Regions from separate parts of the Bacillus paranthracis genome, predicted to be linked through region 1. Evidence: riboswitches for the same ligand, from Rfam matches in the RefSeq annotation. Region 1 holds a riboswitch; the other holds the start of a gene.
The links. Region 1 has a riboswitch for S-adenosylmethionine ahead of NLJ82_RS16655 (amino acid ABC transporter permease). Riboswitches for the same ligand answer to the same signal wherever they lie in the genome.
Positions count from the first base shown of each region.

Region 2: linked by a shared signal. The riboswitch ahead of NLJ82_RS15560 (hypothetical protein) and the one ahead of NLJ82_RS16655 (amino acid ABC transporter permease) in region 1 are both predicted to bind S-adenosylmethionine.

Region 1 is NZ_CP101135.1:3,240,055-3,244,482, reverse strand. It holds gene NLJ82_RS16665 (hypothetical protein) at 1-246, opposite strand, end outside; gene NLJ82_RS16660 (VanW family protein) at 597-1,508, shown strand; SAM riboswitch class I at 1,839-1,945, shown strand; gene NLJ82_RS16655 (amino acid ABC transporter permease) at 2,015-2,683, shown strand; gene NLJ82_RS16650 (amino acid ABC transporter ATP-binding protein) at 2,703-3,464, shown strand; gene NLJ82_RS16645 (amino acid ABC transporter substrate-binding protein) at 3,476-4,267, shown strand; gene NLJ82_RS16640 (VOC family protein) at 4,342-4,428, shown strand, end outside.
Region 2 is NZ_CP101135.1:3,040,612-3,045,039, reverse strand. It holds gene NLJ82_RS15575 (ECF transporter S component) at 1-311, shown strand, start outside; gene NLJ82_RS15570 (YwiC-like family protein) at 495-1,217, shown strand; gene NLJ82_RS15565 (hypothetical protein) at 1,250-1,441, opposite strand; SAM riboswitch class I at 1,564-1,662, shown strand; gene NLJ82_RS15560 (hypothetical protein) at 1,763-2,020, shown strand; gene NLJ82_RS15555 (SWIM zinc finger family protein) at 2,273-2,653, shown strand; gene NLJ82_RS15550 (NAD(P)H-dependent oxidoreductase) at 2,677-3,252, shown strand; gene NLJ82_RS15545 (hypothetical protein) at 3,249-3,602, shown strand; gene NLJ82_RS15540 (short-chain fatty acid transporter) at 3,643-4,428, opposite strand, start outside.

The sequences.
Region 1 (4,428 bases):
TTCAACCGTGTTTTCTAATTGACGTACTCTTTGTTCAAGCTCATTTACTCGTCTTTCTAATTGACGGTTTCCAGCACCAGGAAAAGAGATTGGAAGTTGGAATTGTCGAGTTTGATCATATGGATTAACTTGTTCTACTGGATCTATATATTGTTGGTATTGTGCTTGTAAATCATATTGAGGTTGATAACCAGTTTGGTTATATGGATCGTATGGATTGTAGGGGTACATAAAAACATCCTCCATTTCTTTAAAATAGATTAATTCACCATAATGTATGTGTAAAAGCGGAGTGTGGCACGGCAAATACCTATTTATGTTCACAGGATGTTTTTTATAAATACGAATATGGAGTTTTACATTTGTATTTCGTTCGTTTTATGGTATATACTGGATAATAGGGAGAGGTTACAATTCTATCAAACTCAAACTTTTATGTAAATATATATAGACATTTGGAAAAGAAAAGAGTAATTTATATAGAGTAAAAAATAACTTGTAACAATTTATAAATATATTGTAAAATGATTGTAACAAAACATACATAAAAATGAAATAATACATAAAAGTAGTATTGGGGAAAAGGGGAGAGTATATTGTTCCGTAAAGTAAAGGGTATATTAGTTGGGGTTTTATGTGTAGCTGTAGTGAGTGGCTGTGGTACAAAAGTAAGTGATGTTGCATTAGTAAGTGATATTGGTGGCCACACGGTAGAGGCTAAAGCAGAAGTACAGGATTCTATTAGTTTAGTAGATGGGCGTACAGGTACGGAAGTAAAAAAGTTAGATTTGTCGAGTCTAGGTTATTTTGAAGATGAAGCGAAATTTAAAAAATCAGTTGAGAAGGTTGCTAGGGAAGTTGGGAAAAATGTTGACAAAAAGATGGTCCCTTCACGTCTAGGATCTGATGGAAGTTGGCAAGAAGGGAAACCTTCTTATGAATTAATGGAAAAAGAATTAGTAGATAAATTATTAAACGTAGGTATGTGGGATTCTTCCTATCAATTACCTATTGTTGAGAAGAAGCCTACTGCAACATTAAGTGATGCGCAAGGAAGTGGTACGGTAATTGGTAGATATGAAACGAATTTAGGTGGCTCAACAGGTGGCCGTATTGAAAATATTCGTTTGTCAGCAGCGAGCATAAATGGAGTTGTATTAGCAAAAGGAGACCGTTTCTCTTTCAATGCATTAATTGGTGATACAACGCCAGATAAAGGATATCAATTAGGAAAAGAAATTGTAGATGGTAAATTAGTAGATGGATATGGCGGTGGTGTTTGTCAAACATCATCAACATTATACAATGCGGCAGATCAAGCTGGTTTGAAAATGGTAGAGAGAACAACACATTCTAAAACGGTAGGTTACGTTCCACAAGGAAGAGATGCTACAATTGCATATCCATACTTAGATTTAGTGTTTGAAAATACGAATGATGCACCTGTGAAGCTTTATATGGGCATTCAGGGCGGAAAGTTAGTTGCTGAAGTACATAAAATGCGATAAGAATCATAATCTAGAAAAAGCCATTATTTCTACTAACAATAGAAATAATGGCTTTTTCTGTGTAGTTTATCCAGTATTAGTGATACATTTCAAGACTAGGTGAATGTGAGGAACAAGATGTTTGGGAATTTATCCGGCTTTAATGGGCAGTAAAACCCCCCACCTCAAAATTCAGCGAAAGCAAAGAAGGTTAGGTGGGGGATGAAGAACCCCCCCACTGATTAAAGTTTCACTTTATCGAATTTAATTCTTAGTTTTCATATTGACATTATTAGTTATTAATTGTATTCTTCATAATAACAACTAAATAAATGGAAAAATTTATTAGTTTTCTTATCAAGAGAGATGGAGGGACTGGCCCGATGAAATCTCAGCAACAGGCTATAAAAGTACTGTGCTAAGTCCAGCAAACGTATGAAGCGTTTGGAAGATGAGGGGAAATGGATTAACATTCAACTCTTCTTATATGTGTAAGAAGAGTTTTTTATTTAGAGAGGGGGGATAGAGTGAAGTTTGATGTAACGTATTTTTTAGAAAGTTTTCCGCAATTATTTAAGTATGTATACATAACTTTAGGAATTACTGTAGTTTCAATGATTATTTCTTTTGTTATAGGGATAGGTTTGGCGATCATAACGAAAAACAAAACGAAATTTCTATATTCTATTGCAAGAGTATATATATCTTTCTTTAGAGGAACACCTTTATTAGTTCAATTGTTCGTGTTGTATTTCGGATTGCCGCAAATATTCCCAACCTTTACAGTACTTACAGCGATGCAAGCGACTTTAATTGGTCTCAGTTTAAATAATGCAGCGTATTTGTCAGAAATTATTCGAGGTTCATTAAATGCTGTCGAATCGGGACAAATGGATGCTTGTTTATCAGTTGGGATGACAAAGGCGCAAGCTATGCGACAGATTATCTTTCCGCAAGCTATTCGGGTTGCAGTACCGTCACTTGGAAATAATTTTGTTGGATTGTTAAAAGAATCTTCGTTATCTTTTGCACTTGGGGTGGCTGAAATTTTAGCGCAAGCGAAAATGTTAGCGGCACAATCGTATCGTTATATGGAAAGTTACTTAGCGGTAGCGATTGTATATTGGATTATTACAATCGTAATTAGCTGGGGACAGAAAAAGTTAGAAAAGAAACTTGATGCACCGTATTTGTAACAAGGATGAGGTGATATGTGTGATTGAGATAAGTGATTTGTATAAATCTTATAAGAGTAATGAAGTACTAAAAGGAATCTCACTTACTGTAAATAAAGGAGAAGTGGTAGTCATTATTGGACCTTCTGGTTCAGGTAAATCGACACTATTAAGATGTTTAAATTTATTAGAACAACCAGAGGGTGGAAGTATTAGAATTGAAGATTTAGAGATTCATGTGAAGAAGCTTTATAAAAAGGAAATAATAAAATTACGCCAAAAAACAGCAATGGTTTTTCAAAACTATAATTTATTTAAAAATAAAACAGCATTGCAAAATATTACAACGCCATTAACAGTTGTACAGAAAAAAAGTGAAGAAGAAGCAAAAAGAATAGCAAGAGAAATATTAAAACAAGTAGGTTTAGCTGAAAAAGAAAATTTCTACCCAACGATGTTATCAGGTGGGCAACAACAAAGAATAGGTATTGCTAGGGCAATGGCTTTAAATCCCGCTGTATTATTGTTTGATGAACCGACTTCTGCACTTGATCCAGAATTAGTGAACGAGGTATTGCAAGTCATTAAGGATTTGGCAAGGCAGCATATAACGATGGTTATTGTCACACATGAAATGAATTTCGCAAAAGAAGTAGCGGACCGTATTATATTTATGGCTGAAGGCATTATTGTAGAGCAGGGAACGCCAGAAGAAATTTTTCGGAATCCACAAAATGAGCGTACGAAAAAGTTTTTACGACAATTGAATGCTTCAGAAGAAGGCAATCATTTCGTTATTTAGGAGGAAAAATTATGAGGAAATCATCATTATTACTAACATTGGCATTAACAGTATCGGTTGGGCTTTTATCTGCTTGTGGTTCAGATACAGCGAGCAAAAAAACAGATGAAAAAGTAGTGAAAGTTGGGACGTCTGCAGGTCGTAGTCCATTTATTTTTAAAGAGGGTGAGAAAGTAAAAGGCTTTGATGCTGAAATTATTGAAGCGGCTGCTAAAAAAGCTGGATATAAAGTTGAATGGAACGTTTCTGATTTTGAAGGATTATTCGGTTTATTAGACTCGGGTCGTATTGATACAATTGCAAATGAATTATCGGTTTCTCCGGAAAGAAAAAAGAAATATGACTTTTCAATTCCATATGTTTATTCAGGATCTGTTTTCGCGGTGAAGAAAGATAATAATACAATTAAATCGATAGAAGATCTAAAAGGAAAGACTGTAGGTGTGGGGCTTGGTACAGCCGGGGAACAAGAATTAAAAGCTTTAAATAAAAATAATGCTTTTACAATTAAAACGTTCTCAGAAGATCCAACAGCAGAATTGAATGAAGTGGGACTTGGTCGTGTAGATGCTTACTATAATGATAAAGTGCAAGTAGAAACAACAATTAAAAAGGCAGATTTAGATAATGTGAAAGTAGGATTTGGTCCACTTAAATGGGGAGAGATTGCATTTCCATTTGCTAAAAAGAGCGAAAAGTTAGAAGATATAAATAAAGCATTGAAAGAATTAGAACAAGATGGGACATTAAGCGAAATATCAAAAAAATGGCTGAAAGTTGATGCTACAAAAAAACAAAATTAAAGTATGTTCGTTGAATGTGGCTATTGTCCATCAACTTATATAAAAATAAAAGGAAATTGGGGAGGAAGTTACTCATGGTACAAATTCATCCAAAAACACGTATTGGTCATGTTGAATTTAAGGTGTTAGATTTAGAACGTCAAATTGCCTTTTATGAGAAT
Region 2 (4,428 bases), 200 kb from region 1:
GTATGATTGGTTTTATAGCTGGATTATTACGTAATACGTTTTTAATGAAAAAGCTATGGGGAAGACTACTATACGGATTGTTTGTTGGATTTTTATTTGGCTGGATCATGAATTTTTGGGGGCTTCTCGGTTTTATACGAGAGGCAACGTGGGAAACAGTCATTTCGTATTATATCGCAAGTTTTTATTTCGATTTGAGCCATGCAATTTCGAATGTTGTTTTCTTACTATTATTTAGTACGTCTTGGATTACGATTCTTACAAGATTTAAAAAGAAATATGGCATATTGGATAAGCATAACATGGTATAGAAAAGCATACTCATATAAGGTAGGGTCGCGACTTACATATTCGTTTGCCTCTTTCATGCTTCTTACATATTGTAAGGAGCATTTTTTATTGTCAAAAAATAGTCCAATATATATCCGTTACTATATAAAATTATTTGTATAATAGTAGGTGAGAACTATTTTCAAAAGGGAGGTGTATAGTTAATGAAGTTAGTTATTCCGAAGCAACATGGTGCATGGGCGATGCTTGTTATACCATTTCTATTAAGTGTCATACTTGGAAAACCTACTATGTATCATATTCCATTGTTTATAGCTTGGTTCTTTATCTATTTAGCTACGTATCCATTCCTTATGTACATAAAACAAAAAAGAAAAAAAGAGTATTTACATGCAGCAATTGTATATTTTTTGATTGCGTTCGTATTTGGGATGATTTCTCTATTATATGAATGGCGCATTCTTTTATTCGTAATAGTCATGATTCCATTCTTTATAGTAAATATGTATTACGCTCGTCAAAAAAATGAAAGAGCATTATTAAATGACGTTAGTGCAATTATTGTTTTCTGTATAGGTGGTTTAGTTAGTTATTATTTTTCAATGAAACTGATAGATAAAACTGCATTATTTATTGCGCTTATTTCATTTTTATATTTTTTAGGAAGTACGTTTTATGTGAAAACGATGATACGTGAGAAAAATAATCCGAAGTATCGTTATATATCTTGGGGTTATCATATCATGTTAACGGTCATCGTATTTGCTATTAATCCGTTGTGTTCTCTTATTTTTATACCAAGTGTCATTCGAGCCATTATATTGTATGGCAAAAAAATTTCTATTATAAAAGTAGGGATTTTAGAAATTGTGAATTCTGTATATTTTTTAATCATAACGGCAATAATTATGAAGTATGCCATTTGAAAAACCTTCCCACCTTATGATGGGAAGTTTTTTCAATCTTGTTCTAAAATGTGAACGGTGTAGTCGCAGCGTTGAATAGCTTGTTCGATTGCATAAAGAGATTGTTCAATACGAGCGCGATTAAAATCTTTTTCAACAGTCTGTAATGCTGCTTCTAAACATTGTTTTGCTTCTTGTAATGATTGAAAAGAATCTTGTACATATCCGCGGGCATTTTCGTGCATTTCATAATCCTCCTTGCATATTCATATATGTATAGTATGAACAGTAAAGAAGAAAATATAATTTGTTATATTTGTTTGACAATTGAAATGAAATTACGTATAGTAAGAATTAAGTGAATATTTTCTTATCCAGAGAGGTGGAGGGACTGGCCCGATGAAACCCAGCAACCGCGATGCAGGTGCTAATTCCAGCAGAACAAATTTGTTCTGGGAGATAAGACGAAGATATATACGTAACTTCTTCTTATCGGAGAGGTTTTTTTATTGCAAAAAAACCGATTACGAAAATTTATATTAAGAAGAAAGGGGTTGCGCGTTACTGTGACACTCGAAAAATACGTAAAACTGCGTAGTACAGTTTATGAATATATGATAGAGCAAGATAAGCCGATATCATTGTTAGATATTCAAGAACATATCGTTTCGCATCATGAAGGAAAATTCACGAAAAAGATGTTACATCAATTTTATTTATCAAGACTATTAGATGAACTGAAACTGGATGGGAAAATTACATTAGCTGATGAATATCTCTATACTGAAAAAGGGGTATTTTATAAAGCGAGAAAAGGGAGCTAAGCTCTCTTTTTTTGAAGTATGTAGAGTAAAAGACTGCTTAAGCAGCCTGATACAGGGAATGGTGTTGAGTGTGTAGTGTCAAAGATTGAATATGCCTGAAAGAGGCACTTCATATCGGCTGCAAATGAAAAGAGACACCTTCGCCGAATAGGTGTCAGTCGTTTTGTCATATAGACTTGCTATTTGACAGTTATTAGAATAACATGCAGTGGCTCTAGAAGTCAAAAGGGAATTAAAGGAAGAGGGATTGTTATGTACGCTTATTTGTTACATGATATAACGAAATGGATTCCTAAGTACATTATGGATAAAGGGTATGAATATTATGAAGAAGGACATGTAGAAGATGTTGAAATACAAGACAAGAAAATATTTGCTTTCGTTACTGGAAATGTAGGGGACTATGAAGTGATTATTGATCTTGAAGATTTTGCAAAAAGTAGCTGCGAGTGTCCGTATGAGAATCTTTGCAAACATATGGCGGCTGATATTCAAAGTGCTGGTGAGAGTACGGTTAAATCGAAATTGCAAGGTTTAGAAAAAGAAGAGTTACTTACAGTATTAAACCGGTTGTTACAAAGTTCAAAAAACGTGCAAATTGTGGAGAAGATGTTAAAGAAGGGGAAACTTTAACTTATAAAGGGAGTTGTTTTGTAGTGAATGTACTTATTGTATACGCTCATCCTAGTCCTTCAAGTTTTAACGCGGCAATTTTAAATCATGTGCAAAAAGGACTACAGGAAACAAATCATTCAGTTACCGTACTTGATTTATATAAGGAGCAATTTGATCCAGTCCTTGTATTTAATGAAGAGAAGAAAAGACGTGACTTAGTAAATGAAGAAGAAACAGCTCGGTACAGAACATTAGTAGAAGAAGCGGATATGTTTCTATTCATCTATCCGATATGGTGGTGGGGGATGCCAGCTATTTTAAAAGGATTTATTGATCGTATTTTCGTTGCCGGATTTGCTTATAAATATGAAGGTGCTCTGCCGAAAGGGTTATTGAAAGGGAAGAAGGCGTGGGTGATTAATACGCTAGATTCACCGTTATGGTACGTCGCACTATTATATCGATCAGCAGATTGGATTATAATGAAGAGAGGTGTCTTACGTTTTTGCGGCATTCGCGATATAAAACGGTCAGTTTTTCAATCTGTGAAAACGAGTAAACGAGAGAAGCGGGAAAAGTGGTTATTACAAATAGAAGAAAAGGCTCGTACATTATGAATGAAATGGAACGTATTATAAACTGTTGTGGGTATGATAACGAACTTTTTCGAACGTATATTACATGTTTGCTTCAATTGAAAAAATGTAGTGAAATATTTGGGCAAATTCAAATAGAGTTAAGAAATGATTACTTAATAAGAGGAATTTGTGAAAGAGAAGTTGATGAAGTAGTAAGGGGAAGTAAAGAATATGATACATATTTTCTTCCTAAAGCTTTACAGTGGAACTTCTTGAGGGAAAATCCACATCTGATTGAAAAAGTATGTGAAGATTTTTTTGCATTTGAGGCATTACATCTTACGGAGATAGAGTGGAAGACCATAATAAATTGCGTGGGAAATAAATGATTTATTATGTAAAAAAGCTAGTATAAAACTAGCTTTTCGTTTAAATAAATAAGAAACATAGACTAATGATAAATCCTGCATATAGTAAGTTCACAACGCAAAATCCCATAATATCACGAGCACCTAAACCTGCTATCGCTAATGCCGGTAATGCCCAGAATGGTTGAATTAAATTCGTCCAAGCATCTCCCCAAGCAATGGCCATCGCTGTTTTTGCAGCAGGTACACCAAGTTCAGCGCCAGCTGGAATCATAATGGGGGCTTGCACAGCCCATTGACCGCCTCCAGATGGAACGAAAATATTAACGATGCCAGCACTTAAAAAAGTAAAGAGCGGGAAAGTCGTTTCGTTTGAAATGCTAATAAAGAAATTTGAAATAGCTCCTCCAAGTGAAAGTCCTTCACTATTTGCTCCAATCATCATCCCCATAATTCCTGCATAAAACGGAAACTGAAGTAAAATACCAGAAGCACTTTTCGTAGAGTCTGAAAAAGCACGAATATATTGAATCGGAGTACGGTGGAAAATAAGTCCAGCAATTAATAGCATGAAAATAACGATATCAAGTGTAAGGTTAAAGCCTTTCGTATAAAAGTAATTGAAAATATAAATGAGACCTAACAATCCAACGCAAAGTGTAATGATGATACTATTTTCCATTTTCTCAGCGAACGTATTATTACCTACTTCTTGAGCCGCAGCTTCTTCATGAAACACGCTAGGATCCACTGTAATCGTATGCTTTTCATCTGGATGCATCGCCTTATTAATGAGAGGCATCGTAATAAGAAAGATAATAACTGGAACGAGAGCGTATGGTGAGAA